2 regions of the Fodinicola acaciae genome follow, and region 1 is predicted to be linked to the other one. Evidence: riboswitches for the same ligand, from Rfam matches in the RefSeq annotation. Region 1 holds a riboswitch; the other holds the start of a gene.
The links. Region 1 has a riboswitch for cobalamin ahead of GNX95_RS25545 (CbtB domain-containing protein). Riboswitches for the same ligand answer to the same signal wherever they lie in the genome.
Positions count from the first base shown of each region.

Region 2: another riboswitch for cobalamin. It lies ahead of metE (5-methyltetrahydropteroyltriglutamate--homocysteine S-methyltransferase); the one in region 1 lies ahead of GNX95_RS25545 (CbtB domain-containing protein).

Region 1 is NZ_WOTN01000002.1:2,172,179-2,175,980, reverse strand. Features, by position in the region: gene GNX95_RS25560 (CPBP family intramembrane glutamic endopeptidase) at 1-586, opposite strand, end outside; gene GNX95_RS25555 (DsbA family oxidoreductase) at 745-1,386, opposite strand; gene GNX95_RS25550 (CbtA family protein) at 1,415-2,140, opposite strand; gene GNX95_RS25545 (CbtB domain-containing protein) at 2,150-2,362, opposite strand; adenosylcobalamin (AdoCbl) riboswitch at 2,365-2,504, opposite strand; gene GNX95_RS25540 (histidine phosphatase family protein) at 2,544-3,098, shown strand; gene GNX95_RS25535 (winged helix-turn-helix transcriptional regulator) at 3,061-3,802, opposite strand, start outside.
Region 2 is NZ_WOTN01000001.1:1,090,099-1,093,900, reverse strand. Features, by position in the region: gene GNX95_RS05020 (GNAT family N-acetyltransferase) at 1-376, opposite strand, end outside; gene GNX95_RS05015 (RNA polymerase sigma-70 factor) at 395-1,264, opposite strand; gene GNX95_RS05010 (carboxymuconolactone decarboxylase family protein) at 1,399-1,884, shown strand; cobalamin riboswitch at 1,886-2,124, shown strand; gene metE (5-methyltetrahydropteroyltriglutamate--homocysteine S-methyltransferase) at 2,231-3,802, shown strand, end outside.

The DNA of each region.
Region 1 (3,802 bases):
GAGTCTGCAGGAAATAGCGATAGAAGATCTCCTCGCCGACGCTCGCGGTGAGGAAGGTCGACACCGCGGCGACGGCGACGTACGCCGGATCCGGGTAGTCCTTGAGCGTCGGCACCGCCGGCGCCAACGGCGTCGCGTACGCCAGGCTGGCCCAGACCGCGATCGCCGGCACCGGGGCGAGCCACTGCCAGCGCGTACGCGGGACGATCCGCGGCTGCCGGACGTCGTCGCGGATGAACCGGAACGCCACCACCGGTACGACGACGAACATCAGCACTTTCAGCGCCAGATAGAGAATGCTGTCGCCAAGCGAGCCGATCCCGACCAACAAAGGAAAAAGCACGGCGAGCCCGACGAGCAACCACGTGCGCGCCACCGAACGCGGTTCGGCGACGGCAGGCGTACGCAACGGAATCACCAGAGCCACCGCGGTGCCGGCCAACACCGGCACCAGCAGCATCCACAGTGGACGACCACCGACGCCGCTGTCCGCCGACGAGCTCACCACACCGTGGCCGGTCGACGGCAAAATGACAACGCACACCACAAAGATCGCCGCGACCAGCAGCCAGCCGAATCTTTTCACGCCTCCAGCGTGGCAGCCACGGCGCCGCCGGACATCGGCTCAGAAATCGAACCGCACGTCATTCCTTCGATGTAGTCTCCTCGTCAGGGATCTCACAATAGCCGTCGACGCAAACGTCGGCGGTGTCATCGCCCAGCGGCACCAGCTCGATGTCGTCCTCAGCCATCCTCAGCCACCTTTCGCAACACCTGCGCGAAAACCTCGGACTCCTGCGCCCCTGACACGCCGTACTTTCCGGCGAACACATAGAAAGGCACGCCGCGGATGCCATAACGGGCGGCCAGCCGCTGGTCCGCGCGTACGGCGTCGACCAGCTCGTCGTTTTCCAGCACCCGCAGCACTTCGTCGCGGTCCAGGCCGACCTCGGCAGCCAGGTTGGCGAGCGCGGCGTGGTCGGCGAGGTTGCGTCCTTCCAGGAAGTACGCCGCGAGCAGCCGCTCCTTCATCGCCTCCTGCACACCGTTGGCCTTGGCCAGGTGCAGCACCTGGTGCGCCTTCACGGTGTTGGCCGGATGCATGTGCTCGAAGTCGTAGTGCAACCCCACCGACTCCGCGATGCCGCCGACTCGCGCGTTCATCTCCTTGACCTGCTCGGCCGTGACGCCGAGATGGCCGGAGAGGAAGTCGGCGTGCGACCCGTCGTAGTCGACCGGCATGTCCGGCACCAGCTCGAAGCTGTGGTATTCGATCTCGACCGGCACACCGGTCTCGGCCAGGCCGGCCTCCAGCCGTCGCTTGCCGATGTAGCACCACGGACAGGCGATATCGGACCAGATGTCGATTTTGATCGGTTCGTTCACGACATGAACAACCGCCGGGCGTACGCCGCTATTCCGCCGTCGCGACCGCTCCTTCGGTCAGCGGCCGCTGGACCAGCGCGCCGAACACCAGGCCGATGGTCGTCCACATCACCAGCTGCGTGCCGATCGAGGCGAGCCGGAAGTTCCACAGCACCGCGGCCGGAAAACCCGGCGGCACCTCGTCGACCGCCGGCAGCAGGATCGCCACGATCGTCGCGGCGACAACGAAAACCGCCGCACCGACCAGTGTCGCGTTCCACGCTCCGAGACGTGGCACCAACCGGCGGCCGACGTACGCGGCGGCCACCGCCAACGCGATCGACAGCACGACCATGGTGAAATACGTGACCGTACGCTGGCCGATCGTGTCGGGATTGCCAACCGCCGGCGGATTTCCGGGATACTTCAGGAAGGGCACCACGAAGGTGACCAGAAATCCGACCAGCGCGATGACGACCGAGGTCACCCGCGGACTCATCCGACCGATCCGGCCGTACGCGATGGCAAACGCCAGCGCGAAAAGTCCACCGAAGACCAGCGCGTAGACGAGCACACCCGTCGCCAGTCCGAGGGTGCTCTGCACCGCGCGGCTGACCAGCTCAGGTTCCTCGTGCTCGCCGGTCGCGGCGGCCATCGCCGACTCGAACGAGATCGCGCTGTTCACCGATGGCTCACCGAAAATCCGCCCGAAAACCAACGCGAGCACGCCGGCGGCAAGGCCGGCCAGCATGCCGCGGATCAGCAGCATCCTCATGATCGTGGCTTAATGGCAGGGAAAGCCGAGCAGGTGACGCGCGTCGTGCACGTATTCGTGCACGTAATGGCCGGAGATCAGCGAGGTTGCGCCCTCCTCCGCACCGACGAAGTAGAGCAGCACGACGGCCAGTGCCGCGACGAAAATGGCCCACGGCAGGATTTCCCTGACCGGAATGCGAATCGGCTCCGGCCTGGCCTGGGGTGTCGAGATGGCGCTCACAGCTTCTCCTCCTGGGTTGACGCGACCCTTGCGGCGGTGCGGACGACGACGGAGGGTCTGACTCGCGAGCTGAGGCTCGCTCACAGCGGCGCGACCGTGCCGGACTCTCACCGGCTTCCTCATTGCCGTCGAACGAGTGAACGCTAGGCTGCCGGCCAAGGTGGTGTCAATCGAGGAGAGCATGCTCACGTCGCGGCTTACGCTCATCAGCCACGCGCCGACGGCCGCGACACGCGCGGCCAGCTTCGCGATCGACGACGACGATCTGCTCGCGCCGGTGCCGCCCATCGGCCTGCGCGCCGGCACGTTCCTGACCGGCCCGGAGCGTCGATGCCGGCGTACGGCCGAAGGCCTCGGCTTCGCGGCGACCGTCGAGCCGCCTCTGGCCGACCTCGACGTGGCCGCGTGGCGCGGCCGTACGCTCACCGAGGTCGACCAGGCTGACCTGGCATTATGGCTGACCGACCCGGCCGCGACTCCGCACGGCGGCGAGTCCGTCGAGTCGCTGATCGCGCGGGTCGGCGCGTGGCTGGAGACCGTCGAGGGGCGTACGGTCGCCGTCACGCACGCCGCGGTCGTCCGCGCCGCGCTCGTCCACGCGCTCGCCGCGCCGCCGCGGTCCTTCTGGCGGATCGACGTCTCACCGCTCAGCCGCACGGCGTTGTCACGCTCCGGACCGTCCTGGACCGTCTCCTCGGTCAATCTCGCGGTTGGATCCGGACCGTCGTCCTCGTGAGCACGTGGCCGCACGACGAGCACAGCAGGCAAGGCGCCAGAGTGCTGCCGCACGGTGTGTGGGTGATCAGCACGGTCGGCTCGATCGCCGGATGCTGCGTGAGCGTCCAGTCGGCGATGAACACCAGCGTGGGAAAAAACGCGCGACCTTTCGCCGTCAGGTGATACGCCCGCGCGTCAGTGCGCGTGGTGCCGATGGTCGTACGCATGATGCCGAGCTCCACGAGCCGCGCCAGCCGACCGGACAACACGCTCGGAGCAATTCCCAGCGCGCGCTCGAACTCGGAGAAATGCCGGCCGCCGAAAAACGCGACACTCAGCAGGCCGACCGACCACCGGTCACCAAGCATTTCCATCGTGGTGGGGAAAAACAGCAGTGGATCGGCGGCGAAGCGGCTGCTGTCCGTACGTCGAAACCGCCGTTGTGCCTGGCCGGTCAGCATCAGCGGCTGACGCTGTTGAAAAGCGACTTCGGTGAGCCGCACCGGCTGACCACAGTCCGCGCAGCCGAGCGGCGCGGAGGTGACCTCGCCGCACGGCCGGTGCAGCAGATCCGGCAGGCCGCGCGGACTCATCCAGTCGCGTTCCCAGGTCCAGATCGCCGTCAACAGCTGCCACAGATCCAAACCGCGGCTGGTCAGCCGGTATTCGTGCCGCGTCCGGTTGCTGCTCTGGTAGGGCACCCTGACCAGTACGCCGGCCTCG
Region 2 (3,802 bases), on a different contig from region 1:
GATACATCGCATCGCCGGCCGCCTGATCGCGGATGGCGAGCGCGGCCTGGCCGAGCAGCGCCGAGCCGATGCCGCCGCGCTGCTGGTCATGCCGTACGTGCAGATTGTCGACCAGACTCCCCCACCGCTCGTCCTTGTCGAACATGACGTGGACGAAACCGACGAGCTCCCCTTCCCGCTCGGCGAGCACCGTCGCACTGGCCGATGGCGCGGCGAGCCGTTCCGACCAGACCGCGTGGCGATCGGCGACCACGTCACCGTCGAGGAAGGAATCGGCGTACGCGCCCCGATAATGCCGCCGCCAACTGTCGGCGTGCAGCGTGGCGACCTCAGCCGCGTCGTCGGCTCGGGCCCGCCTGAATGCGATGTCTGCCATACGGTGATCATCTCTCGGTCAGCGCCGCAACGTCGTCTCCTGGTCCATGCGCGAGAGTTTCGCCGGGTTGCGTACGGCGTAGAAGCCGGTGACCAGGCCGTCGTCCATGCGCAAGGCCAGCACGGTGTCGACCTCGCCGTCGATCCGCAGCACCAGCGCCGGATAACCGTTGACCTGGGTGAGCTGCAGCGACTGCGCGTCGATCTGCTCCAGGCCGAGAGCCAGCAGCCGGGACACCTTGCCGACACCGACGATCGGCCGCGGCGCGGCCTCCTTGACGCCGCCACCATCGCCGAGAAAGACCACGTCCGGCGCCAGGATGTCCACCAGATGCTGCAGATCGCCGGTGGCGGCCGCGCGTTGGAATGCCTGCAGAGCGTCCCTGGCCTGGTCACGCGAGACGCTGCCGCGCGGCCGGCGGGCGGCGACGTGCTCGCGTGCTCGGTGCGCGATCTGTCGTACGGCCGCCGCGGTCTTGTCGATGGCCTCGGCGATCTCGTCGTAGCCGAGGTCGAACACCTCACGCAGCACGAAAACGGCTCGCTCGGTCGGCGTCAGCGTCTCCAACACCAGCATCATCGCCATCGACACGCTGTCGGCCAGCTCCACGTCCTCGGCCACGTCCGGCGCGGTGAGCAGCGGCTCCGGCAGCCACGGACCGACGTACGACTCCTTGCGGCGGCCGAGCGTACGCAGCCGGTTGAGCGCCTGCCGCGTGGTGATCCGCACCAGGTACGCGCGTCGGTTCTCGACCGTGTCCAGGTCGACGCCGGACCAGCGCAGCCAGGTCTCCTGCAGCACGTCCTCCGCGTCGGCAGCCGAGCCGAGCATCTCGTACGCGACGGTGAACAGCAGGTTGCGATGCTCGACGAACGTCTCGGTGTGCATGCCGGTCCTCTCGTGTCGCTCACCAGACACCACGTCGCACCGTGCTGTGACAGTGGCCCTCGTCACTGTCACACGCGGCGAATCGCCGGCATCTCGTGTTCGTCCAGTCCACAACACGAGTGAGGACGATCGTCATGGAACCCCGTATCAACCTGTTCGAGAACGAGCTCGCCGCCAAGTTCGGCAAGCGGTTCGCCAACGCCAGCATGGTGATCAGCAACTCGTCGCTGCCCAAGTCCACCCAGGAGTTGGTCAGCCTGCGGGCCAGCCAGATCAACGGCTGCGGTTTCTGCACCGACATGCACACCAAGGACGCCGCGGCGGCCGGTGAGACCTCAGTACGGCTGAACCTCGTCGCCGCCTGGCGTGAGGCGACCGTGTTCACCGAGGCGGAGCGCGCGGCGCTGGCGCTGGCCGAGGAAGGCACGCGTATCGCCGACCACCACCGTGGTGTGTCGGACGAGACCTGGCAGCAGGTGCGCAAGCACTACGACGACGACCAGCTCGCCGCGCTCGTGTCGCTGGTCGCACTGATCAACGCGGCCAACCGCATCAACGTCATCGTGCGTACGCCGGCCGGCTCGTACCAGCCAGGCATGTTCGACTCCTTCGTCGACTGACTAGAGTTGGCCGCGCAGCTGGTTCGCGGTCCACGTGTGTCGTGTGGACGGCGAGGCAAGAGGGAACCCGGTGCGAGTCCGGGACTGCCCCGCAGCGGTGAGTGAGAACGACAGCCGTCTGTCCCGTACGAGGGACGGCACTGGGTCCGCACGGGCCTGGGAAGCGACGGCCGGTAGGTGACCGGCGAGCAGCCGGTCGTGCTCACGAGTCCGAAGACCTGCCAGCGCCCGTCCCGCGACCGCGGGGCGGTTGGCCGCGACCTCGTGGGTGGGTCGGTCGGTGCGCTCGGTCCTGGGCGCCGACGCTCACCTGCGCGGTCCGCAGTGGACTCGCGAAGGAGAGCCCATGGCAGCAACGGTGTACGGCTTTCCCCGGCAAGGTGTCAACCGGGAACTGAAGAAGGCCGTCGAGTCCTACTGGAGCGGCGCCACCGACGCCGACACGCTCCTGGCCGCCGCGCGTGAGCTGCGACTGCAGCGTTTGGCGCAGCTACGCGACGCCGGCATCGCCGAGATCCCGAGCAACGATTTCTCGTTGTACGACCATATGTTGGACACGGCCATCATGGTCGGCGCCATCCCGGCGCGGCACCAGGCGGAGGCCGACCGCCTCGACCGCTATTTCGCGATGGCGCGCGGCACCGCCGACGCCGCTCCGCTGGAGATGACCAAGTGGTTCGACACCAACTACCACTACCTGGTCCCAGAGCTCGGACCCGGCACCGAGTTCCGGCTCGACGCGACCAAACCGCTCGAGGAGTTCGCCGAGGCCGGCATGGTCACCCGGCCCGTGCTGGTCGGTCCGGTCACGTTCCTGCTGCTGGCCAAGCCGGAGCCGGGCGCGCCGGCCGGCTTCGAGCCGCTGAGGCTGCTCGACCGGCTGCTGCCGTGCTATGCCGAGCTGCTGCAGGATCTGCGCGCGGCCGGCGCCGAGTGGGTCCAGCTGGACGAGCCGGCGCTGGTCACCGACCAGCCGCCGGCCGTGCTGGCGGCGGCGAAACGCGCGTACGACGCGCTCAGCGCGGAAAGGTCGCGGCCGAAGATCCTGGTCGCGACATACTTCGACCGGCTCGGTGACGCGCTGCCGGTGCTCGCCGGCACGGCCGTGGAAGGCCTGGCAATGGACTTCACCGGGCCGGCCGCCGCCAACCTCACCGACCTCGCCGCTGCCGGCGGCATCCCCGGCAAGCGGCTGGTCGCCGGCGTGGTGGACGGCCGCAACATCTGGATCGCCGACCTGCCGGCGGCACTGTCGACGCTTGGTACGTTGCTCGGTCTCGCGCAGACCGTCGACGTGTCGGCATCGTGCTCGTTGCTGCACGTGCCGATCGACGTCACGCTCGAGCGCGATCTGGATCCGCAGCTGGCCGGCTGGTTCGCTTTCGCGGCACAGAAACTGCAGGAGATCAGCACCCTGGCCAAGGGCCTGACCGACGGCCGGGACGCCATCGCCGGGCAGCTCCAAGTCAACGCCGCTCGGCGCGCCGCGCGTGCGGCCTCGCCGATCGTCCGCGTCGATGCCGTACGCGCGCGCGTTACAGCCGTGCGCGACACCGATCGGCATCGCGCGAGTCCTTACGACAAACGCCGCCAAGCACAGCACGAACGGCTGGCGCTGCCCGATCTGCCGACCACCACGATCGGCTCGTTTCCACAGACGGCGAGCCTGCGCAAGGCTCGTGCCGCGCTGCGGTCCGGTGCGTTGACGGCCGAGGCGTACGACCAGGCGATGCGTGAGGAGATCCGCTCGGTGGTCGCCGAACAGGAGGCGCTCGGCCTGGACGTGTTGGTGCACGGCGAGCCGGAGCGCAACGACATGGTCCAGTACTTCGCCGAGCAGCTCAACGGATTCCTGGCGACCACGCACGGCTGGGTCCAGTCGTACGGCACGCGCTACGTACGGCCGCCGATCATCGTC